DNA from 2 places in the Pontibacillus salicampi genome. Region 1 is predicted to be linked to the other one. Evidence: riboswitches for the same ligand, from Rfam matches in the RefSeq annotation. Region 1 holds a riboswitch; the other holds the start of a gene.
What was found. A riboswitch is a leader RNA that binds a small molecule or an ion and turns the genes downstream of it on or off. The one in region 1 is predicted to bind cyclic di-GMP.
Positions count from the first base shown of each region.

Region 2: another riboswitch for cyclic di-GMP. It lies ahead of ACFFGV_RS01800 (anti-repressor SinI family protein); the one in region 1 lies ahead of ACFFGV_RS18300 (hypothetical protein).

Region 1 is NZ_JBHLTP010000013.1:571,603-584,229, forward strand. Features, by position in the region: gene ACFFGV_RS18250 (cell wall-binding repeat-containing protein) at 1-1,580, shown strand, start outside; gene ACFFGV_RS18255 (hypothetical protein) at 1,774-1,896, shown strand; gene ACFFGV_RS18260 (NAD(P)H-binding protein) at 1,980-3,431, opposite strand; gene ACFFGV_RS18265 (protein YuzH) at 3,575-3,814, opposite strand; gene ACFFGV_RS18270 (VOC family protein) at 3,987-4,337, shown strand; gene ACFFGV_RS18275 (GNAT family N-acetyltransferase) at 4,389-4,889, shown strand; gene ACFFGV_RS18280 (AI-2E family transporter) at 6,328-7,413, shown strand; gene ACFFGV_RS18285 (alpha/beta hydrolase) at 8,189-8,929, shown strand; gene ACFFGV_RS18290 (hypothetical protein) at 8,971-9,213, opposite strand; gene ACFFGV_RS18295 (NUDIX hydrolase) at 9,637-10,254, shown strand; gene ACFFGV_RS18300 (hypothetical protein) at 10,462-10,974, opposite strand; cyclic di-GMP riboswitch class I at 11,164-11,251, opposite strand; gene ACFFGV_RS18305 (YjiH family protein) at 11,470-12,627, opposite strand, start outside.
Region 2 is NZ_JBHLTP010000003.1:67,221-79,847, reverse strand. Features, by position in the region: gene ACFFGV_RS01845 (DUF4247 domain-containing protein) at 1-465, opposite strand, end outside; gene ACFFGV_RS01840 (PspA/IM30 family protein) at 548-1,216, opposite strand; gene ACFFGV_RS01835 (DUF4178 domain-containing protein) at 1,231-1,746, opposite strand; gene ald (alanine dehydrogenase) at 1,954-3,069, opposite strand; gene ACFFGV_RS01825 (SDR family oxidoreductase) at 3,182-3,949, opposite strand; gene ACFFGV_RS01820 (purine-cytosine permease family protein) at 4,016-5,365, shown strand; gene ACFFGV_RS01815 (hypothetical protein) at 5,387-5,545, opposite strand; gene ACFFGV_RS01810 (universal stress protein) at 5,664-6,110, shown strand; gene ACFFGV_RS01805 (helix-turn-helix domain-containing protein) at 6,175-6,528, opposite strand; gene ACFFGV_RS01800 (anti-repressor SinI family protein) at 6,607-6,765, opposite strand; cyclic di-GMP riboswitch class I at 6,791-6,878, opposite strand; gene ACFFGV_RS01795 (MogA/MoaB family molybdenum cofactor biosynthesis protein) at 7,192-7,689, opposite strand; gene ACFFGV_RS01790 (EcsC family protein) at 7,689-8,516, opposite strand; gene ACFFGV_RS01785 (acetate kinase) at 8,653-9,849, opposite strand; gene ACFFGV_RS01780 (class I SAM-dependent methyltransferase) at 9,978-10,961, opposite strand; gene tpx (thiol peroxidase) at 11,108-11,608, opposite strand; gene ytfJ (GerW family sporulation protein) at 11,718-12,233, opposite strand; gene ACFFGV_RS01765 (DUF2953 domain-containing protein) at 12,255-12,627, opposite strand, start outside.

The DNA of each region.
Region 1 (12,627 bases):
TTCCTCTTGTAGCAGCAGCAACTACAGAAAAACAGCCTATGTCACCACCATTAAGCTATGTCGCTCTTGGCGATTCCTTGGCAGCTGGGATTCAATCCGATTCTTCCCAAGGGTTAGGGTATAGTGACTACCTCGCTCAAAAGCTAGAGAGCATTGATTACTTAGGTGCGTTTACGAAGTCGTTTGCTGTTCCAGGCTATACGTCAAATGACGTCAGGGAAGGGCTGAAGCAGCCTCAGCAGGTTCAGGCTATTGCCGAAGCGGATATTGTAACGATATCGGTTGGAGCTAATGATTTCCTTAAGGTGTGGAAGGAAAATCCTGAGCATTTACAAGATCCTAATGTAACCTCGGCATTATTTGCAAAGCTTGGCGAGAACTACACGAATATAGTGAAGACCATACACAAGATTAATCCTTCCAGCAAAGTGTACATCATGGGCTACTATAATGCCTTTTATGCCTATCCAGAAGCGGAGCAGCAAAATTTAGTTGCTCTGATGCACAAAATTAATCAACTCATAGAATCTGTCACAAGAGCCGAAGGCCAAACATTTGTACCAACCTTTTCGCTTATAGAAAAAAATTACCCTGTTTATTTACCAAATCCGGAAAATATTCATCCAGGTTCTGAAGGCTATAAAGTAATTACCTCCGCGTTTTGGGAGGCGATGAAAGAGGAGCTTCCCGTCACGATAAAGCGAATTGCTGGAAAAGATAGATATGAGACAGCAATAGCTATCTCTCAAGAAGGATGGGAAGCATCGGATATCGTTGTATTGGCAAGAGGGGACACGTTCCCTGACGCTCTGGCTGGAGCACCTCTCGCCCATTTATTAGATGCTCCGATTCTTCTTACTAAACCTAACGAGTTATTAGAAAGTGTATCAACAGAATTGCATCGTCTTAACGCCAAAAAAGTGTATGTGCTAGGCGGTCCAGGTGCATTAGCGGAAGAACACATATTTAAGGAGCTGGAACGGTTAGGATATACTCCTATTCGGGTTGCAGGGAAAGATAGATATGAAACAGCGGTGCGTATTGCTGAAAAAATGGAAGCAGAGGCCTTAGGAAGCAGTAAAACTGCTATTGTAGCAAATGGCAGCAAGTATCCTGATGCTCTATCAGCTGCCTCTTATGCTGCTGAAACGGGCACTGCCATTTACTTAACAAAAGCAGAGTCTGTTCCAGAAATCACGAAAACCGCTTTAGCGGAAATGAATCGAACTCTACTCATTGGTGGTCCCACTGCCATTTCAGAGAAAGCTGCTCAAACCATGCCTAACACAACTCGTTACGCTGGGGTGGATCGGTATCAAACCTCTGTCACTGTTACAAGGGAATTAAATCCTTCATCCAAAGTTTTTCTAGCAACAGGTGAAACATTCGCAGACGCGCTTACCGGATCGGTTTTAGCCGCTAAGTGGGATTATAGCTTCTTGCTGGTTCCTCCGCACCACCTCCATGATTCTATTGAAACAGTTGCGGAGGAAATGGATGTGTTTCGATTTACTATTCTAGGGGGAGAGGGAGCTATTAACCCTGCCTACGAAAAACAATTAACTAAATTCAGACCATAACAATAAAGGGATAGGCAGTTTAGTGTAGGAGTACCATTATTGCCAGGTACGCTATGCTAAACTGCTTTTGTATGCTGCATACTGTTCTGACGAAAGGTGCATTCCAACAACAGCAACTGTTTCTAAAGGTAAGAATTACATAGTAGAATAGAAGTCAAGAGCTTGGTGTTCTATCAAAATGGGAGGTGACAAGATGAATTTAGTTCAAATCAGTATCTTCTTCGGCAGTCTGGGAATATTCTTTGTAGGAATTGCCAGTCTATGGGCTGTGTCTATTTACGATAAGAAGATAAAAATGCTACAGGAGAAGGAATAAAATGAATGTAGTTTGTTTGAGGAATAAAGAGTAAAGAGGACCCGAAATACGAGCAGTATTCACGGATCCTAAATGGGATTCCATTATGTTTCTGTGGTAACGAGGATAGGGTTGTTCGGAGGGTGGACTTCTAGCTTCATTAAGTGCTTGTGGAATTGGTACATAACCCATAAATGAGCCTTGGCCTGTGTGTAGCGATAAATAAACCATGGTAAAGATGGCAAATAATCATGAATGGCTACAATACACTCATCACTATGTGGTATCCTGCGAAATTCGAGTCGCCCTCGCTTGTTTTCTGCCTTATTCTCAAATGCTCCTCCGGTTATATAATAGAGGGATCGATTTACTGTGCTTCTATCCTCAGAATAACGAAACGTCAACAATGGCAGGGAGAGCAAACGGGTTTGGATGGAATACTCATTTGTTTCATCTACTTCGATTTTCAAGAAGGGATGAATTAACTGATGGAGCCAAATCATATAGTAATTCGACACCCAATCCGCGTCTTTTCCAGCGGGCAGTGGAATTCGCTGGACAGAGCGCACATCCTGCTGGATAGAGGGGGCATTAGGTTTCATGACCGATTTACGTTCCTTGGCATTCTGTTTCTCTTCTTGTAGTGTTTGGTGAACGGATTGTTTAAAAGTGATCTTACCAAAGCTGATTTCTTCATCCATATGTTCGGGTTTAGCTGTCATTGGATGCGTAAGGCTTTCAATCAGCGGATACACCATCTCCTTTGGACTGTTAGTTGTGAGACTCACCCATAGTCGGGAAAGTTTCACGGTAAGAAACGGAACATTAATCATTTTCCGTCTAAGTCCCATTACTTCTGTGGTTTGCCGCATCATCTCCTTATAGGACATAATTTCAGGGCCCCCTATATCAATGGCCCGGTTGGACAATGTTTGATTACCTATACTTTTGTCCAATGCAGTTAATACGTCTGGAAGTGCAATGGGATGTGTCTTTGTTCTAGTCCATTTTGGAAGTACCATGACAGGTAGTCGTTTCACCAGCTTCTTTAATATTGGAAAAGAAGAGCCTTTAGGTCCAACAATTAATCCTGCTCTTATGGTGGTTACTGGAGTGCCATAAGCTCTAAGTATATTCTCAACTTCAAGACGGCTGCTCAAATGGCGAGAAAGCTTTTCGTTCTCAGGGATAATGCCGCTTAAGTACACAATCTGCTTGAGTCTTTGCTTTTTAGCAGCCTGAGCGAAATTATCTGCTAGAATAACATCCATGTTTTCAAAGGATCCCTGGGTGAGCTTAGCGGAGGGCTTCATAGAATGGACAAGATACACTGCAAAATCTACACCTTCTAACGCTTTTTCAGCATCAGACATTGAAAACAAATCGCAGGAACGCCATGTTACCTGTGCTGTATCTTGCTTATTATTAATGTTTCTAGAAAGGGCAACAACATCAGCGTGCTCTGTCAACTTATTTACTAAGTGGTGACCAATATATCCGCTGGCACCAGTGAGCGCTACAACTGGTCTCTTTTTCGTCTCCTGATTTTTCATCATTGAATCCTCCCCATAATGATGTACTATCTAGTGCTTTCCCTGAATATCGGTAGTTGTAACAATTCGAGGTGTTAACATCGGAGCATGCAGAATGGGGAGCCTTCTCCCTTCTTTAGTAGTCCAGCATTAATTGCCGATCCGATTCAGCCTGTATGGTGTTTCCTATTTTGATAGGCGGTTTTCCGGCCCATTGCTTTATTTAACAGTAATTGCATCTCTTCTCGGCTTGCTGTATCTACAAAAGGGTCTTCCTCTCTCCAATCGAGAGAATATAGGAGAAAACAACGCTTCATCCTTCTGAAATAAAAAACAGAGTTTGGGTGTGTATCAAAGTAAGCACGGACCATATTTCTCCTGCTGTAACTCCAGCGTATCAGTTTCAAATTTAGGACTCCTTTCTGATGACTTCTTCTAATTCGAACATTTGTTCCTCGATTATAGCACGGAGACATAATATTTTTAACTAGTAAGCTGATGTAAATTAGTAGAATGATAGTTAAGATGGAAGTGAAAAGGGTATGGTGCAAGAAAGATGGTAAGGGAGGTTCATAAAGGATGAAAACAAATTTAGAGCATGTCCGAGCGAACGTACTTAATTTGGAGGCGGCTATAAAGTGGTATAAATCCGTTTTAGGGTTTGAAGTGACAGGACAATGGCCGCCTGAGGAGCCAAACTACGCACATTTTGGCGGGGAAGGTGGAGCTACCTTTGCTATCATGGAGGATGAGCTTGTTCCTTCTCGAGGAAGGTTTAATTTTACTGTAGATCATGTGGAAGAGTATTGGGAGCAAGTGAAGGATAATGCTGTTATTGTTGAGGAGTTATTCGAAACTGACTATGGAAGTAAAAAATTCACGATAAAGGATTTAGATGGTAATGAGCTAGGTTTTGTGCAAAGGAAATAAGAGGGAAGCCCACATGATGATGTGTGGGCTTTTTTTATAGGAAGGGAGAGGATGGAAATGAAAACAGCAAGGTTACAGTTAAGAGAAATGACTGGTGAAGATGTAGACCATTTACTTGAGATTTTTGCTGATCCTATTGCTATGCAATACTACCCATCTACGAAAAATCGAGAACAAACTAAACAGTGGATTGAATGGAACAAACGATTATACAAGCAGGAAGGGATAGGCTTGTGGATAGTAGAAGATAGGAAAACGAGTTGTTTTGTTGGCCAATGTGGACTCGTACCTCAAGAGATACAGGGGGAGAAGCGCTTGGAAATTGGATACCTATTATCGAGAGAGCAGTGGGGGAATGGTTTTGCGACAGAAGCGGCACAGGCCTGCCGTGATTATGCCTTTCATGTATTAGAGGTAGCAGAGGTGATTTCTATTATCGATATAAGGAATACCCCCTCAATAAACGTAGCAAAACGAATTGGAATGAAAAAAGAGCAGCAATTACATATAGATAACAAACAACAGTTTATATTTCGGATAGGAGCAGAGTGAAGGTAGTTCACTATATGGGGATGGATAGTGATGCTGGAACAAAGGATATGAAGTGACCTTGATAGAAGAAGTGCTCTATAGCATGGAATTCTCATGTAATCGGCGGATTAGACTTGGAAAAACAGTTTAATACCTTCGTTCCAATCAGTATAATACCATTCTTATAGAAGTAAATATCCAATCCCTCCTCCTTTACTGTAATGACTAAGTATTTGATTTATGAATATCCTGTAGGTCTATCTCAAAGGTGTGAAGAAAATAGAAAACAAAGCTGAAACAATGACAAAGAATGGGGGCTTATGCACTTCTGACCAACTGTGAGCGTTGACTGACGGCCTTCAAAATAAAAAGCTTGTCCTGCGGAGTTAGCATGTTCCAGCTTGCTACTTTAATCTTCACGATATAACTCCCTCCCTTCCAATGGAATATGTCTGTCCCTTATAGTTGTTTATACCGTCATTTTCTCTAAATTAAACAACAAAAAAATCTACAATATTCTCACCTGGGTCGTACACATGTTGTAAGTATCTTTAGAAAGCTGCTGAAAAAGCATGGATAGAGGGGGATTTACAGTATAAAAACAGAAATTCTGTCGAGGAATGGGGGTGAGTTAAAAGGACGATGTCTAGCATAAAGTGTATATGGCATTTATACTTTGTAGGTTTTGGCAACATGATTATTAGACAAAGTGTATAAATAAACGTGTTATAAAGTGCATTAACGTGTATTATCATTCAATGTTTGGCAATTATCTTGAAACTGAGTCTTTAAGTAAAGGGCAGATTTCTGGAAGACTCCGTTTCGAGACTTTTCGGGGTTCGTTGCTGGTTTGAGAGTAAGGGGTGGTTGGGAAGCCGCTCGCTTTCCTGCGGGGATGACGGCAAGCCTCCTCGAGCTAAAGCTCTGCGGGGTCTCGCCAGCCAATCCATTCCCACGGGAGTCTCGCAGCTTCCCAACCACCCCTTCGATTATGTGAGAAACGAACCCCTATACCAGGAAGGTGTATCTTCCACCATCACTACCTATAGCAAGAAAGAGCTCTATTACGAGCGGTTATGAGCTCTATCCATACAATGGAAGCTTTGTGTTACAGTTCCTATAGGTATAGAATGCACCTTATTCTGAAAGTGATTTCGAGCTATTCCTCGCAGCCCCCATCCACTCAACAGAAGTCTCGAAACTGAGTCTTCCACAAACGGGTGCTTTACTTTAACAAACTTCGCGAACAAAAAGACCTTAAATATGCATCATTTTATACATTGATGATAATAGTTAAAGTCTTTTTATATTTAAAAAATATAATGCCATTTCATACATGGAATAAATGCCAAATACATAAAGTACGCTGAAAAATGGGATAACCTATAAAAGATGGGTTACAAATGGTTTTATAAGTGGAATGGAAAAGAGTTATAACCTAATAAAGGAGTTTAATGATATGTGGCTGAACCACCCTTTCTTCAAATATGTTACGGGTATCATTTTATTACTTATAACATTATATTTTTTGCTGGCAATGGATTTACTGCATCCAGTGTTTATTATCGTGAAAACCTTATTTTATCCCATTCTTTTAGCTGGTTTTCTATATTATGTGTTGCAGCCTATTGTTAAATGGCTGACACGTATCTCGTTTCTACCTAAATCTGTCTCTATTCTATTCGTTTTTTCATTTATCGGCGGTATACTTTACGCGCTGTACCTCCTTTTTGCTGCGAGTATCCAGAAGCAGGTGGAGGATATTTCAAGCACTCTTCCTGAGGATTTAAAAGAGATGGGAGAGAAGGCCAAACAGAAAGTGGAAGAAAATGATCTTGGAATGCTTTCTGTAGAAAGTATCCAGCAAAAGACGGCTAGCTTTTCTAGTAATTTAATGCAAATGCTAGGCGACAATATGACTGAAATCATCTCGACTGTAACAGGAGCTACTACCGTTCTTGTGGTAGTACCCTTCGTGCTTTTTTATTTTCTGAAGGATGATGCTCGCTTTGTCCCATTCCTCATGAAGGCTATCCCTCCTAAGTGGAAAGAGGAAATCTCCCTTGTCTTACATAAAATAGATGATACGTTATCATCTTATATTTATGGGCAAATCACTGTAGCTATAGTTGATGGGGTGCTGATGTATATAGCATATCTAATCATTGGGATAGATTATGCCTTAATACTTGGTATTTTTGTTACCCTGACCGCAGTGGTCCCATTTTTTGGTCCAATTATTGGTGTCATACCAGCGCTTGTCGTCTCCTTAACCCAAAGCCCTGCTCTGGCCATTTATGTACTTGTTTCCTTAGTTATTGTACAGCAGTTAGAAGGAAATTTAGTGGCGCCAGTTGTATTTGGTAAAAGGCTTAACATTCACCCATTGACGATTATTTTGTTACTAATTGTGGCAGCGGCTCTTTATGGATTTGTCGGAATGCTCATTGCTATACCATTTTATACAATCATTAAAATAGTAGTAGTACATGCTATTGATATTGTTCTTCGAAAAAAGGGAAGAACTCCTCTAAAGGAGAACTAATCAAATCCAGCTCATCCCCCTCTTTTTTCAAATTTTCTTTGAGTAAGGAAACGGCTAGTAGGAGTGTTCATTGGATGAGATATAAAGATTACCAACTGAATCAGTGCAAACTTAAAAGCTCCTAATCCTTAAGTGGAAAGGGAGCTTATTTCAAATCGTCCATCCAATAGCTTATGTTGATATTCCTGTTCTGAAAGGCGAGTTGAGTGGTCGGAAATAGCTCCGCTTTCCTGCGGCCCCACACGATGTGGGGTCGTTCACCGTTGCTACAGGATGTAGCGCTCTTAGGTAAACTTCCTTACTTGCGGCTGAGCCTCCTCGGACAGCAAAAGACGCTTTCTGCGGGGTATAGGCTCATCCATTTTCCAGTCCATACCTTTGCCGTATTGAGAGAAACGGACTTCTCAACTTTCTTGATTCCATTTCTTGCCCTTTTCATTCTGAGCCTATATGAGTGGTTCTAGAAGCTAGAGAAAAAAAGTTCCTTTTATGGGTTGATTGGGCTGGAATCACGGAGACTCCCGCGGAAAAACGAATGAGCAGAGACCCCGGAAGGCGGCGTTCTTTGCCGACTGAGGAGGCTCAGCCGTTCGTCCGTAGGAAAGCGGAGTGATTCCAGCCCAATCAACTGCTCTTTCTATACTCCTTCCAAACCATCTCGAATCCGAGTCTTCCACCATCTCCCCATTAAGCGGAATAAACGTGATGTTACATGCACTGAACTTATTCGCTATAATAATATAGAAAGAAAGTATAACACGAGGGAATGAGACGGATGAGCCAGAAAAGGCTGTGGTGGAGATGGGTTCTCCTTATTGTATCAACGCTCCTGGCTGCCTCTGGAATTGCAGGGTATATTTATTTGCAGCCATATGAAGCTTCTGATTATGCTAAGCAACAATTAACATCAACAGCATCTGTTACGGTTGCGGATCAGGATAAGTGGATTCTATTTGAGCCGAATCGTTCCACGCAGACTAGTATTATTTTTTATCCAGGAGGACTGGTAGAGCCTGAAAGCTACGCGCCATTTGCTTCAAGACTAGCAGAATCAGGATATCGTACTTATATCGTAAAGATGCCGCTCCATTTAGCTGTATTAGGAATAGATAGAGCCTTGGAAATACAAGAGCAAGACACTAACGAAACGCTTATTATGGGTGGCCATTCTTTAGGTGGTTCCATGGCGGCGCGTTATGCTGCTGAACAGGATGGAATTGACGGTTTGTTTTTGCTAGCCGCCTATGCAGAAGAAGGTGGTGATCTTTCTAAATCCTCTATGCCGGTGCTGTCTATTAGTGGAGACAAGGATGGGATTTTGAATATGAGGAATTTTCGGGAAGGAAAGGCCTTTCTTCCTGATGACGCTAGGTACGAAAAAATGCAAGGCGCAAATCATGCGCAGTTTGGTTCTTATGGTCCCCAAGACGGCGATGAACAGGCGGATATCGAGAGAACAGAACAAGTACAGAGGACGGTCACCCTGTTAAGCGAGTGGATAAATAATTTCAGATAACGGAAATGGCACAACCTATTACGTTCGGTTGTGCCATTTTACTATAGGATGAAGATAGCGATTAGGATAACGGTAATAACAAACGTGATGAGGTAAATAATAGTGAGGAGCTGAAAACTGGAATTATGCTTCGGGTTGGATTTATATGTTAATGATTTTTCCCCATGATCTTCCTCTTGTTCATATACCTTCGATGTATGGTTTACAATCTTCCCCACATATAACGTACCGACTAAGGCTAACACACTGACTAAAATGATAGCGCCATATAGAAATGGATACATGGTCAATGCCTCCCTCTTATCCTTCTGAACTCGTATTTACCTTTAGTCTAACAGAAAAGGTTTGAAAATGGATATGCTCTAACGATTATTTCCAACCACCAGTTCCTTTCGTCATAATTAATTCACATGTAGTTCTATCCAGCGGAAAGGTATTGTTATGTCTTAGTCTGAATGACTTCATTGTCCCTTTGGTTCATTAATAGCAACGACGTCTGCTTTAGAGAACGAAAAGGTGGCCTTATGGGTTCAGACCATAACGTCGGATTACAGACATGCACTATTGGTTTGCTGGCAAGTCATGATAATGTCTCGGAAATTTTCTAGACAGTAACAACTTGGGTTATGATAAATCTCCGTCATCTTTTCCAAAATGAAATATGAAAGGTACAATAGAGGTAGTTATGAACACGCTAGGGGGATTAGATGGAAATATTGAATGTTTTCAACAAAGATTATGAAAAAATAGGGACAGCCAGCAGAGAAGAAGTTCATACAAAAGGATATTGGCATGAAACCTTTCAATGCTGGATTGTAGGGATGGAGGAAAATCCATATATAGTGCTGCAGAAGAGAAGCCACACAAAAAAGGAATTTCCAGATTTACTAGATATTTCAGCTGCTGGGCATCTTACCGCTGGTGAAACGATGGAAGATGGGGTGAGGGAATTAGAAGAGGAGCTAGGGGTAACGGTACACTATTCTCAATTGTATTCTTGTGGGGTGTACAAGGATGGTATAACGATAGGAAGCATGAAGGATAACGAACTGGCAAACATCTTTTTATATAAGCTAGCAGGGAATATACAATCTTTCCAGCTCCAGCAGGAAGAAGTAGCAGCTATTGTTAAGGCGGATTTGCACGATTTTATTGCCCTGTGGAGAGGGGACAAGCAAAGGATTGTAGTGCAAGGCTATACAGAACGATTAGATAGAACCAGAGCAGCTGTCACATGGCAAGTGAGCAAATCCCATTTCGTTCCCCACGGATCTCATTATTATTTGTATGTTGCAGAACAGGCAAAAGAATACTTGCATCAGTAAATAGAGGTATTTTTGCTGCATTTGTATAGCAATGACTCTATACCAATAGGTTCGTATGAGCTGTATAGCAGCAATAGTGGGAATACCGGTAAAGTAACGAAGGGGATGGGCTCCGTAGATTTAGGAGACTCATCCTTTCGTCTATAGGAAAGTCATTCATTTCCTGCCACTATTTTACCAATTTATATTAGTTCTTCTGTATAGTAACTAGACGAGCATCTCTTCCTTTATAGACTGTTCTATGTATGTCTTTTGGATATAGCTAGTCATCATATCCGTTTCAAAAGGCTCACAAAGCCGGTGTTTTTCTTGTAAATACATGTTCTGAATATGTTTAGGGGTAAGCCCTAAGTTTAATCCCAGCATGCAATATTGGTTTATAATTGTTTCGAAGGCTTTTTGCTGTCTCTCTACGTAAGGAAAGGTGGAAACCTCTACATTCAGCTTATAAATCTCCTCGCTAATATCCTTCTCAAAGCTATTCAGAAGCGGGCTTTTAACCGTCCACGGCTGCATTTTATGTTTATAACCTAGGAATAATAAATAGGGGAGGGTCCGCAAATATAGTTCTTGCATTTTCCCCAAGTCGTTTAAGCTATACCAAATGTAATGCTCATTTACATATAAAAGCCGCTTTTGAATAAGGTTTACAAGTTCTATGCTGGTCACAGATTTTTTGGAGAATGTAGCATTTTCCTTCATTAGTTTTTCCAGATTCATTGTAATCTTCCTTTAATTATTAGTATGTCTTGCGTTTTATGTGCCCTGTCATGTTGGGAAGTTATGGGTCGGCTGCTTAAATTTACAGAATTCGGCATAAAACGACATTTAATATGAAAAGAAAAAACCCCACCTCGACACAGGTGGGGCAATGAATCATTTCTAACATAGCATAAATGTTAAATGTATAATCGCAGCTCGACTACCATAGCACTTGACATGCGTTAGGCCCGAAGCTTTGCGTCCTTACCTTTCGATAAGTTTGCCCACAAACTATATTCAATTGGAAAATAGTAAAGTTCTTCACACCTCCATAATATATCATACTTGATGGAAAAACCAAATATTATTTCCAGTTTTTTAATATGTTTGTAGTCTTATTGTAATATTACTCAGCGCTCCTAATGAGAGTCTAAATTCCTATGGTAACGCTTCAATGTCCTTTTTTGTCGTTTTATAGTGCTAAATAATTAGGTCTAAATGTTCATTAAGGTATCACAGTAGTAGGTGGGCTAAAACCGTAATAATTGGCAGTGTGATAATCGTTCTTTGTACGAAAATAACACCTAGCTCCCAGAAAGAAATCGGTATTTTGGATTTAAGCAGGAGTACTCCTATTTCAGACATGTATATCAGCTGAGTAATGGAAACCCCAGCAATAATAAATCTAGTAAGCTCACTTTCTATACTTTTGCCGATGACGGCAGGGAGGAACATATCTGCAAACCCAACAATCATAGCTGGTGCTGCTGCTTCTGCTTCCGGAATTCTCATCCATTCTAATACAGGCACGATAGGGTAAGACAGCCAGGTGAAGATGGGAGTGAATTCTGCAAGGATAAGCGCTATTGTCCCTAATGCCATAACAATGGGTAATAGACCGAACCATATGTCCAATACATTGATAAATCCTTTCTTTAATACACCTCTAAAGCTCTTCACGGATTGTGCTTTTTCTAAAGCTAGCTCTTTCCCGTGTTGAAGAACGGAGCTCCCTTCAGGCACATCTTCAGAAATTTGCTTGCCTACCGGTGCATAATACGTATTCTTCTTATTAGATAAGGGAGGTATTCTTGGCATGATAATAGCTGCAATAATGACAGCAATCGTGATAGAAAAGTAGAAAGGTACAAATAAGTGCTCTAATCCTATGAAACTGATAACAACTAAGCTAAAGGCAATAGAATTAATGGAGAAGTTGGTCGCAATAACAGATGCTTCTCGTTTATTATAATAGCCCGTTTCATATTGCTGGGTAGTAATTAAAACACCGACAGGTCCTGCTCCCATCCAGGAAGCGGTCGCATCAATGGAGGAACGACCTGGGAGAGAGAAGAGCGGCTTCATTACTTTTCTTAATAAGGTACCAATGAACTCCATTAGACCAAATTCCATTAGGAAAGGCATAAGTAGTGCTGCGAACAGGAACCAGGTTGTTAATACGGGGATGAGCGTGAAAAGTACTGTTCCGCCAGTGCTTTCAGCATATACCCAGGATGGTCCTAATTGAAAAAGTGTTGCAATCGCAAATATTGCTCCTACCAGACGAAGGCCAGTCCAGAAGGGGGTGATGCCGAATAATTGCTCAGCTATGGTGTTTTGCATCCAATGTGGATTCATTACCTGTTTCAGGATAGCGAACAAAAAGGATAG
Region 2 (12,627 bases), on a different contig from region 1:
TGGAGAATAATTATTCCGAACAAACTGATCGGATGCAATCTCCATTAAAACAGCATCTTCATTCTGCTCACTTTGCTGCAGCGTAATAAAGTAATCCGGGTAAATAAGCACCTTTTTCCCTTCCTTATTATCACTTTCTCTCTCTGGCTTGAATTGTTCTGTGACAATAGAGGACACTTCATCTATTGTAAACTGCCTTGTCACATAAATACGAGCTTCATCATTATTGTCCCCTTTCACATTATCAAATAATGGGAATGTACTGGACACCAGCTCCTTCGCAGAAGCATAACTCTTTTGCTGAATGGTTTGTTCAATACTGCTTTTCTCCGGTTCATCAGGAAATTCATATGTATCACTTCCAGAAATTCCACTATTTGTATTTGTGAAGCTTCCCTGAGCACAACTTGTAATAAGAAGCAGCATACTTAATAGAAGTGGCAGAAATGCTACCTTCCTTGTCATTTATGACTCCCTCCTTTCCTTACAAACAGACACAATAAAGGATTGGCCTCCAAATGGAGACCAATCATCTACAGATTATCTCTTATTCTTTCCCTAGCTTCTTTTTTAAGGCAGCCAATTCATCATCTACGCCATTCTTTTCAAGCTTCTCAAATTCATCATCTAGAGATCGACTAGACTCTGATAGATCTTCACTTGTTTCGGCTTCTGCTTCATACTGCATTACCTTTTCTTCCATTCGTTCAAAACCATGGCGCGATTCATCACTATTAATCCCTGACATAGTCCGATTCATTTTCGTACGGGTTTTAGCAGACTCAGCCCGTGCTTTTAAGGAATCCTTCTTCAGTTTCATCTCTTGATATTCTTTCTTCATCTCATCAAGCTTCTGACGAAGAGAGCTTGAATCTGCTTTTGCACGATCATAAGAGTCTTTTAAGGAGTTTGCCTGCTCCTCTTGATTATTTTTATCCTCCAAAGCTCTTCTCGCTAGATCTTCATCTCCTGCTTCAATTGCCTTTTCTGCCTGCTGCTGACGTTTTTCCACAAGAGCATGAGCATCATCATATTTTCGCTTCAGCATTTTTTCATTAGCTATTTGTTTAGCAACAGCACTTTCGGCTTCTCTGATATCCGCTTCCATATCCCGCATAAATTGATCAAGCATTTTCACTGGGTCCTCTGCTTTATCCAGCATAGCATTTAATTCAGAGTTAACAACTGTTCCTACTCGTTTAAAAAATTTAAACATGTAATATCCTCCTTTTATTGTGAACCTGCAATAATGGATACTTCAAATTCTTGAATGGCGTGCCCTACACTAACTTCTATTTCAGAGCCCCACGTTTCCAAGCTGATGAATTTCTCTTCAGTGTCATCTATATAATCGGCGTAGTGTGTAGTTCTGCCATTAATATTCTCGCTTCTTCCCTCTCCTGTAACACGCGCTTCCCCTTTTTCCTCTAAGTAGTAAGTTATTCCCTCATACTCCAGTTTTTCAGGAAAAGGCTTTGATACTTGTAAGGGAATGCTCCGATAGATTCCAAGCTCTAGAGATTCATCCATTTCAGCAGCGAGCCAGAGCGTATTACGTCCTTCTAATAATTGATAGGAATACCATTTATAGGAGCCATCCTGATAGATTATTTTCCCTACTACCTCATAATCCACAAGATCATAGGTTACAATATCCCCTATCTTAATGTTTAAAGGGGTTCGTTCTGTAACGGACGAGTTGTTGTTCGACTTTTTGTTTGAAAACAGCTTAGAAAACCATCCCATGCATTCACCTCTTTTCTATGTGACTTTCGTTTCAGTAATGTATTACGTATGCGTCTTAAGAAACGTTTCACTTTTTTAATATTTTGATGTATTTTTTGCTCGTGGTAAAAAAAGATTGATGAGGAGTAAGCAAACGGCACTTTTGTATGGAACAGCTATGGTAGGAGAGACATAATTAGGTGGACAAGCATTTGCTTGTCCACACACTCACGTTAATAAGGTATGGGCATCGCAATAATTCAAACCATGTGCTTCAGCTACTGCTTTAAAGGTAACAAAACCGTCTAGCGTATTAATTCCTTTTAATAACGCTTCATTGTCAGTACATGCTTTCTTATAGCCTTTCTTAGCCAACTGAAGGGCATATGGAACAGTTACATTTGTTAGGCCAATAGTAGAGGTTCGAGGGACAGCACCAGGCATATTAGCTACCGCATAATGAAGAACACCATGTTTCTCATAGGTCGGATTATCATGTGTAGTAATACGATCCGTTGTTTCGAAAATTCCACCCTGATCAATGGCAACATCTACAATCACAGACCCATCCGGCATTTGTTTGACCATATCCTCTGTAACTAGCTTTGGTGCTTTAGCGCCTGGAATAAGGACAGCACCGATAACTAAATCTGATTCTTGTAATGCTTCTGTTATATTTAACGGGTTGGACATCAATGTATTAATAGAAGAACCAAAGATATCGTCCAATTCTCTTAAGCGCTCTGGATTGAGATCGATAATGGTTACATCTGCACCTAATCCCATTGCTATTTTCGCAGCATTTGTACCTACTACTCCTCCGCCTATTACCGTTACTTTCCCTCTTCTAACACCCGGAATACCACCAAGGAGAATTCCCATCCCTCCTCGAGACTTTTCGAGGAATTGGGCACCAATTTGAGAAGCCATCCGCCCAGCTACCTCACTCATCGGTGTTAACAAAGGCAGGGTTCCTTTGGCTGACTGTACAGTTTCATAAGCAATACTAACTACTTTACGTTCAATAAGCGCTTTGGTCAGCTCTGGCTCTGCTGCTAAATGAAGATACGTGAAAAGCATGAGGCCTTCATGGAAGTATTCATATTCTTCTGGCAGGGGCTCCTTTACCTTCATGACCATTGGATGTTCCCATGCCTCTTTTGCGGTAAAAACTATAGTTGCACCCGCTTCTATGTATTCCTGATCTGTAAATCCTGACCCAGCACCAGCTGAAGTTTCTACATATAATTCGTGGCCCGCATCCTTCAGCGTCATGACTCCCGCTGGCGTCATCGCTACACGGTTTTCATTATTTTTGATTTCTCTTGGTATGCCTATTTTCATTTGTTACACAACCTCCCAGTATAAATCACCTTATTAGCATCCCCTGTTCAGATGAAAAAGCACGATTATTGTAAGCCTTTTCATTGTAACAAATTCCCTTCTTTTATCCTATCTATTTTTGCTTGCGATACTTGTGAATAACATCAACACCTCCTGTTACCTCCATTATGGTTCCAGTAATCATATCAGAATTATCATTACACAGGAACAGGATTGTTCTGGATATATCTTCTCCTGACCCAGGTCTTCCAATTGGTGTGTGTGGGTCATGATGCAATCTACTATCGGCTATAGCGCCTTCTTTCAATTCTCCTTCAATCTTACCAGGACATACCATATTAACGGTAATTCCATTTTCCGCTTCTTCATAAGCTACTGATTTTGTTAAGGACACTAACCCTGTTTTCGCAGCAGCAAATGCAGATCGATACACCCAACCTGGTGCTGTATTGGCATCTTGAAATCCATAATTAATAATTCGTCCGAACTGTTGATTTCTCATGATAGGAACCACTTTCTTCATAAGATGAAAAACAGCATCTAGGTTACCTCGAATCATATCATCCCATTCTTGTTCCCTATAATCCATCAACTTCTTTCTCTCAAAAATATACGGGCCGGCATTGTTTACAAGCACATCAATGCGTCCAAACACCTCCATCGCTTGATCTACTAAGGAGATAAGATCATTTTTCTTAGTTACATCAGCTTGTACACATTGAATACGGTTATGAAAGGCAGGGTATTTACTCCATAAGGCCTCTGCCTTTTCCTTATCCTGACGATAAGAAATGGTGACACTATATCCAGCTTCTATAAACTGTTCTGCTACTTTTCTCCCCAATCCCTTTGAGCCTGCTGTTATTAAGGCATGTCGCATCAAACTTTCCTCCTTACTAATTTACAATACTTCCATTATTTATGTACAATGAGGTGAGCTGAAGGAGTGAGTCAAATAAGTACATCAGAGCGAGCTATCCAATCAAAAGTCATAGAGACCATGGGATTAGAGGCAGTACCTTTCTCCTTGAGAACTACACCGTGGTACAGATATATGTTTATTCAGATTGCTATCTCTGCCAACGCTGGAAACTTTCTTATCCCTGCCCTTGCTGTATTAGAAGGTGGACTCTCGTTCACTTCTGCTATTGCAGCTACAAGTGTTGGCGCTATTATTGCATTTATATTCGTTTCCTATTTATCCTTACCTGGCGGGAGATATGGACTCCCTTCTCAGTATGCCATTCGAACGATGCTTGGCGGGAAAGGTGCACGATTTCTCGCCTCCCCTATTCGCAGTCTTACGTCCTTATACTGGTTTAGTGTCCAGACCATAGGAGGGACCTATGTCATTCAACAACTTATTGTAAGGTTAACAGGTACAGAGTATCCATTTTTAATGCTCTCTATCCCTATATCCCTCATCATGATATTACTGGCTATCATCGGTTTTGAAGCAGTAAAAAGAGCCACTACGTATTTCCTTCCTCTCTTATTAGCCGGGGAAGGGACAATGCTATATATCTACTTTACTACATCAGAAAGCAATCATTCATTATTTACGCTTACACCAGAAGGAGGACACGGTTCCTTTTCCGCTATGGCCTTTTACGCAAGTCTTGCCTTTGTTCAATATATTTCTGGTGTAAGTGCATCAGCAGATATGACAAGATATGCAAAGTCTCCTCGTCAAGGGGCCATTGGATTAATGCTTGGGAATAGCTTCGGTTTTATGCTGACGGCGATTCTTGGCAGCGGCTCTGCTTATTTATTCGGGGAATTAAATCCTTACGTTTCTGCCTCCGAGCATACTAGCATACCTATTTTTATTGCTATTATTACAGCGACAGCTATCCTATCAATGCTATCCATCAATATGAGTAATGCCTATACAGGAGGATACAGTCTGTTAAATACGTTCCCCTCCCTTACCAGGCTGCAGAGCGCTCTCCTATTCGGTATATTTGGAATATCGTTCAGCTCTGTTCCGGCATTAGTAAATGAGGCAGAGCAATTTATCTCGGGCTTGGGAGGGCTGATAATACCTATCTCAGCTGTAATAGTTATTGATTTCTTATATGTTAAGCGTAGCAGCATTTCAAATAGTGATTTACTCTCCATAAATGAAAACAACCGGATAAGTATTCTCCCCCTCATCTCCATTGGTCTCGGGACTATTTGTTATTTTGCTTTGCCCGTCGCCATATCACCAGGATTTATCACCTTTGTCCTTGTAAGTATTTTGTATGGTTTGCTTGCAAAAGCCAAATGTAAAAGCTCATCTTCCTTCGTTTAGGAGGAGGATGAGCTTTTCCTTTTACTTCATTCGTTCTTGACGAGAACCTTTTTTATCGGATTGTTTAGGTGGGTCAAATTCTTCTATTACACCACTTTGATAACTTTCTGAAAGCTGCTCAGACGTCATTTTTTCCCCGTCCGGATCAAATTGTAAGCCAAGTTTATTTTTTTCGCCCATTTTGGTGACACCTCCTTGTGATAGTATGTCACAAAACCTTCTGATTCTTCGTCACACCTTTTTCCATTTACCACCTTCCCCATGTTATAATAGAAAAAAGTGAAGGGAGAGAACCCATATGCCATTTGAATATAAACGAATTGTTGTCGCTATAGATGGTTCCGAGGCATCTGAACATGCTTTTGAGAAGGCTGTGGAGATTGCAAAACGAAATGATGCTACGTTATTTGTGTCTCATGTTGTGGATACAAGAGCTTTTGCAACAGTGGAGGCTTACGATCGTACCTTAGCAGAGCGTGCGGATAAATATGCAGCAGAATTACTGGCAAGGTACGAGAGAAAGGCTAAAGAAGCGGGCTTGCAACACATTCAGGTGGATATTGACTATGGATCTCCTAAAGTAAAAATCGCAAAAGAAGTCGCCCCAAAGTTCGAAGCCGACCTAATTATCTGTGGAGCAACAGGGTTAAATGCAGTGGAGAGGTTCTTTATAGGAAGTGTTTCTGAGCATATAACCCGGTATGCCAATTGTGATGTATTAGTCATTCGGCCAGATAAAGAATAGAAGCAAATAAAGAGAGAGCATCAATGGATGCTCTCTCCTTATTTGCTTCCTATATGATGTTTGTTCAGTTATCATTGGATTTATTGTTTTGGTCCTGGTTCAATTTCCATTTGTTAAATTCAAGAAATTCTTTAAATTGATCTTTCGTCACCCCTGAATGTTGAGCTTCTTTCACCAAATCAACCCAGTCCCGATCTAGATTTTCATCGTACTCATGAGGGTTATTACTATGTAGCAATTGTTCAAGAGGCACATTTAATACCTTAGAAATCTTCTCGAGAAATTGAATGGACGGGTTCTGTTGTAAATTTCGTTCAATGGAACTTAAATAAGACTTGGCCACGCCTGCTTTTTCTGCTAGTTCAGATAAGGATAACTTTTTTTCTTGCCTCATAGCTTTAATCTTTTCACCTATCATGGCACTTCACCTACTTCCTGAAATGAAGTATACCACATTTCGTTAATAGGTTTCATTCCATTTTTCAAACAATTCGTTTTAAAGAATATTATATCGATTCATTGCCTGTTTATTGTTCCCCGCCGCCTTCAAAAAAATGGATACTTCTTCTTTACTCAACCCCATTTCTTTGGCTTGCTTCATCAATTCAAGCCATTCTTGATCAAGTTCATACGTCTTAGTATTCATATCGCTCATATGGCCTCCTCCAAACCTGATTATTTCAGGTAGCCCAGCCGTCATGGTACCCTCTGTACGGTAGACCTGTGACTTTGCGACCCAGCCTTTCAGCTAGTATGCCTTTTTCTGAAGGACTTGTATGGAATTACTATACAGAACTTGTCTTAAAAATGATGTTGGAATTTGTCAGGAACATTAATTTTTGGAAAATTTTTTAAATGCCATAAAAAACTGTTATTAAATTAACTATATTATATACTGTTTCATAAAGTTAAGATAGTTTTATTAATACTTCTCCAAGCTCCAAATATTATCTTTGGTTATTAATTATTCAATATTACTGTCGATATAAAGAAGGGAAATTCAATTAACGGCAGCAAGGTTAGGTTGAAAAAGAAAAATGCTTCAATAAAGATTGCAGAGTACTAGAAGGCACACGTAGTGTTATTTTCTTACTTCTGTTACACAATGGTAAAGCTCTGGAAGGATAAGACGCTTCATAGCGAGAGTAACAGCTCCACTTGAGCCTGGTGCAGAGAAAATAACCGTCTCCGCTCTAACGCCAGCAATTGCCCTGGATAACATAGCTTTTGAGCCGATATCTTCCGTAAAGCTAAGCATGCGAAATAATTCTCCAAAACCGACCATTTCCTTCTCCAGCAACCTTCCTACCGTTTCAATCGTTACATCTCTCTTGGCTATACCAGTACCACCGCTTGTAATGATGACATCTATATGTTTATTCTGACAGCCTGCTAATACACTCTCTTCAATGGCTGCCTCTTCATCCTTTACAAGCTCGTAAGCAACAACATTATGGCCAGCACCCTCTACATATTCCTTTACAATCCTTCCGCTTTTATCGGTTTGCTCTGTACGTGTATCTGAAATAGTGATCACTTTACAATTTAGACCCACTCCATCTTTACTATCTATAGACATTATTCCCATTCTCCTTGCTCTAGTAAGTAACGATATTGATAAAACCTTAATGCAAACTCCGTAACCTGTCTCGTCAACTGATAATTGAGGGTAGCTCCTACAACCATGCTCACAATCGGAAGACCTTGAATCATTTTCTTTCTAAACATTAGAATGAACATGGACTTCATGCTTTGCTTCAATGGCTGTTCAAGCCATGTCTCATCTGTTAACGCATCCTCTCCTGCATATATAAAGGGAGAGGAGTAATGATTCAGCTCTTCTTTGAGTTGATCCCAAGCCCCTTTTTGTAATCTCTTTGGGAGGGTAGCAGCATGAAATATCTTAAGAGAAAGCATCATTTCATAGGGGTGATTTACTTCATAACCGAATGTAAGGCCTATTAACTGTACAGCTCGTAGATTTAAAATAATCATCATAGGAAAGTCCACTCCGAGCAGAAGATACCCTCCCGTGCCAGTTAATCCCCCTTGTGCAAAAGAGTACATCTTGCCTTTCGCAATATGTTGATACGCTAAATAGGTAAGCTGGTCAATGGATAATTCCTTCATATCCTCCAAATGTTCCACATCAGGCACAAAAATACGACCACTGGTGAGAATTCGTTCTCGCGCTTCATTTTGAAACGCAGTCCCTTGTATGTAGGAATGTGTATGGAATAACCATTGGTCCATGCGGTGGAAAAACGTTTTTTTATTCTTTCCCTTCATACTAGCAAATGCTTTTTGCATCCATTGTTCGTACAGCATCTCAAAGTCATTTGCCCTATAGTCCTTCCATTGATCTTCCCAATGCTTTATATCCTCCCACACTTTTTGCTCACTCACCTATAAACGCCCCCTAGTTCTTAGAGTATATATTTATTGTAGCTTATTTTCTTAGGTATGCGAACATGCGCAGCAAGGAATAAAAGATAAAACAAAAAAGCTGCCTACGTTATTATGCGCAAGCAGCTTTGTGTATCTATTTATTTTCTTCAATTAAACGAACCGTATCACGAGCAATCATAACTTCTTCGTTTGTTGGAATAACCATTACTTTTACTGGAGAATGCGGATAGCTGATAAATGCTTCTTCTCCACGGGTTTGGTTAAGAGCTGGATCCCAATATACACCCATAAACTCTAGACCTTTTAATATTCTAGCACGAATAGCATCGCTATTTTCGCCAATACCAGCAGTGAATACAATAGCATCCAATCCATGCATGCGGGCAGCATAGGAACCGATATATTTGTGAATGCGAGAGGCGAATACTTCAAGAGCTAGCTCAGAACGCTCATCCCCCGCTTCTGCTTTATCCTTAATATCACGAAGGTCACTGGAGAAACCTGAGATAGCAAGCATTCCACTTTCCTTATTTAAAACGTGAAGCACTTCTTCAGCTGATTTGCCAGTCTTCTCCATAATAAATGGAATTAACGCTGGGTCAATGTTACCTGAACGAGTTCCCATCGTAACACCTGCTAGAGGTGTAAAGCCCATGGATGTATCGACGGATTTTCCCCCTTCAATAGCTGCAATACTCGCTCCATTTCCAAGGTGACAGGAAAGAACCCGTAGCTGTTCAATCGGACGATTTAGCATTTCAGCAGCACGTTGGGACACATATTTATGGGAAGTTCCATGGAAGCCATACTTACGAATTCCATATTCCTCATAATATTCATAAGGAAGGCTGTAAAGATATGATTGCTCCGGCATGGATTGGTGGAAAGCCGTATCAAATACAACAACAGCCGGTACATTAGGCAAAATTTGTTGAAACGCACGAATGCCTGTAAGGTTAGCCGGATTATGAAGCGGAGCTAGGTCGGATACTTCTTCTATTTCCTTAATAACATCTTCTGTTACTAACGCAGAATCACTGAAGCGCTCTCCTCCATGTACTACTCTATGACCAATACCTTCTATTTCATCTAACGACTGAACAGCACCAGTACTAGTAAGTTTATCGACTAGAATTTCTACTGCGCGTTCGTGATTTGGAATATCTGTTACTGTTTTGTCTTTCTCGCCATTTATTTCAATTGTAAATACAGCGTCTTCTAAGCCAATTCGTTCTACTAATCCTTTAGTTACCACTTCTTCATTTGGCATTTCAATTAGCTGGAATTTCAAGGAAGAACTACCTGCATTAATTGCTAACGTTTTGCTCACTATTCTTCATCCCCTTATACTAGGTTCAAGTTTACCACTATCCATTTAAACACCCGTTATGAACCTTTTCAAGTCGCTTGTGAAATTGGCAACGCTTTCCGTCCAAAATCTTTATTTTCTCACAATTCTTACCCTCTATATTCTTTAAACCAAGCGTTGATTTTCTCAAGCATTTCATTCATTGCTTCAGCATCCGAGAAGGCGGGCAGCTTCGCTAATAATGCTTCCGTTGGCGCCTTGGTATGCGTACCTTTCTTCTGAAGAATTAGCACACTCTTTCCAAATTGCTCCTTCTTAAACATGGAATCCGGAAGCTGAAGTACACCTACGACGTGCACATGCTGCTGGAAATAATCGTGAAGCAGTTCAGATTGATCACTTTCAAATAAGAAGTTTGGTACTAAATATACACCAAAACCGCCTTCCTTCAGATAATTAATGCTTTGTTCCATCAACAAGTGGTGGGCAAAGGTATGGCCAGAAGGTGCTTTCATAGTAAATTTACTGGCTTGTACATCGTCAGGATAATACCCTACTGGAAGGTCCGCAACCACACTATCTACCGGCTCTAATAAGAATGGCTGTAAGCTATCCTGGTGAAAGAATTCCACGGATGTATGCTGCAAATCAGCATTCATTAAGGCTAGCTGTAATAGCGATTGATCTACATCACTACCATAGGCTTCCACATTTTTATCCAATTGATTAATAACTGCTGTTATTAAATTTCCGCTTCCTACAACAGGGTCAAATAACCGCAGCTCAGATAGGTCTGAGAGAAGCTTCTCCAAAATATATCCCATAAAAATAGCAACAGAGTCAGGTGTAATCATATGCTGCTGCTGAGTGTAGCCTTTCATCCCTTTTAATGTAGCAAGCTGAACAGCTTTACGTACCTCTTCCTTATTGTATTCCTCCAAGTTAATTACCGACAATTTATCATTCATGTACGCACGTAAATTATCACTATATTCCTCAGGAATTTGCTGCTCAAATAAAACACGCGCCGCCATCGGCAATAAATCTATATAAGGGTGGTCGTGTTCCTCCCCAATCTTCTCAGACACTTCATCTATCCAATTATATAATTGCTCTGTCATGGATTCTGTCAATTCATTAACCTCCTATCCTGTCTTTAACCTTCCCTATTCTAGCAAAAGATGATAGGTAGAATAAAGCAGAATACAATTTTTATTCCGTTTCACATTCAATTCTATCTCACAAGAAAGCCCGGCACGAGTGCCGGGCTTAGGTTAGCTTATTTTGCTTCTTGAGCTGCTTGAAGTGCTGCCTCATAATTCGGATGATCTGTTGCTTCGGGAACATATTCAGCATATACCACTTCATCTTCGCTATTCACAACAAATACGGCACGAGTTAACAAGCGCATTTCTTTAATAAGCACACCAAATGCTTCACCAAAATAAGCATCACGGTGGTCCGATAATGTGTCTACGTTCTCAATACCATTAGCTCCACACCAGCGCTTTTGTGCAAATGGAAGATCCATACTTACAGTAAGTACTTTTACGTTATCTAGCTTATCTGCTTCTTCATTAAATTTACGTGTTTGTGCATCACAAACTCCTGTGTCAAGAGATGGGACTACACTAATAAGCTTCACATTGCCTTTATAATCATCTAATGAAACCTCTGATAAGTCATTTGCAAGAACTGTAAATGCAGGAGCCTTTTCTCCAACCTTTACTTCGTCTCCTACTAGAGTTACTGGGTTGTTTTTAAATGTTACGTTTGCCACGATAATTCCTCCCTCATGATTATCATTCATTAGATTGTGCAGTTCCTATCAAAAACTGCCTCCATTTCTAATTATGAAGGCAGTTTTCCTATATGTCTAATCATATCCATTACCAGGAGTAATTTTGGTTCCCATTTCCTTCTCCGCCACTAGAGGAGGAGCGACCATTTTGGTGCTGGTCCGATTGATGTTTCTTACCAAGAGCTTCTTGAATCTTCTCCACAGCTTGAGGAGCAAGATCCAGTAAACGCTCATAGAGATGGGTATGCTCATCAAGATGAATCATCTTTACACCTGAAGTTTTATTCACAATTAGAAATGCGATAGGAGTAATTGAGACTCCACCCCCACTACCTCCACCAAATGGAAGCTCGCTTTCGCTCTGATTTCCTTGACCGTTGCTACCATTGTTTGATCGGCCTTGGTTCTGTCCATGTTTTTGCTGGTCCATGTAAAATTCACTACCACCTGCTGCAAAGCCGAATCCTACTTTCGAAACAGTAATGATTAAAGTACTGCCGTCTGGTGTTTCCACTGGATCACCAATTATGGTATTTACATCAATCATATCTTTCAAATTTTCCATTGCCGTGGTCATAAGACCTTGGATAGGATGTTCTGACATGATTATTCCTCCTTTAAGTAACTACGCCGTTTTTCTTCTCCACTTAGGTACCTTCCCGCGTGTGTACCGGACGATTTGAAATACTGCGAAAATAGCTTGCCCAAAACGAAACGAAATCATACACTCTAGTCTTGTATAGGAATGCGTTTGCTGAAAAAAAGGAGTCACCTTCATATCCGGTCTCGTTTTCAGCTGCATAAAATGAGAAAGCACTCCAACTACAGAGCCCTTAGCAGCCCAAATCGCCCCACATACCATTCCTGTAGTGCTGGCAGATGGTAATCCTACCTGCGTCTCCCATTGGAAGGAATGAATAGAGACTTTTCGTAGAAACCTTCTTATAATACGGTGCATCCCTACTACTCGTTGTAGAGCAGACTGAAACTCCTTTATA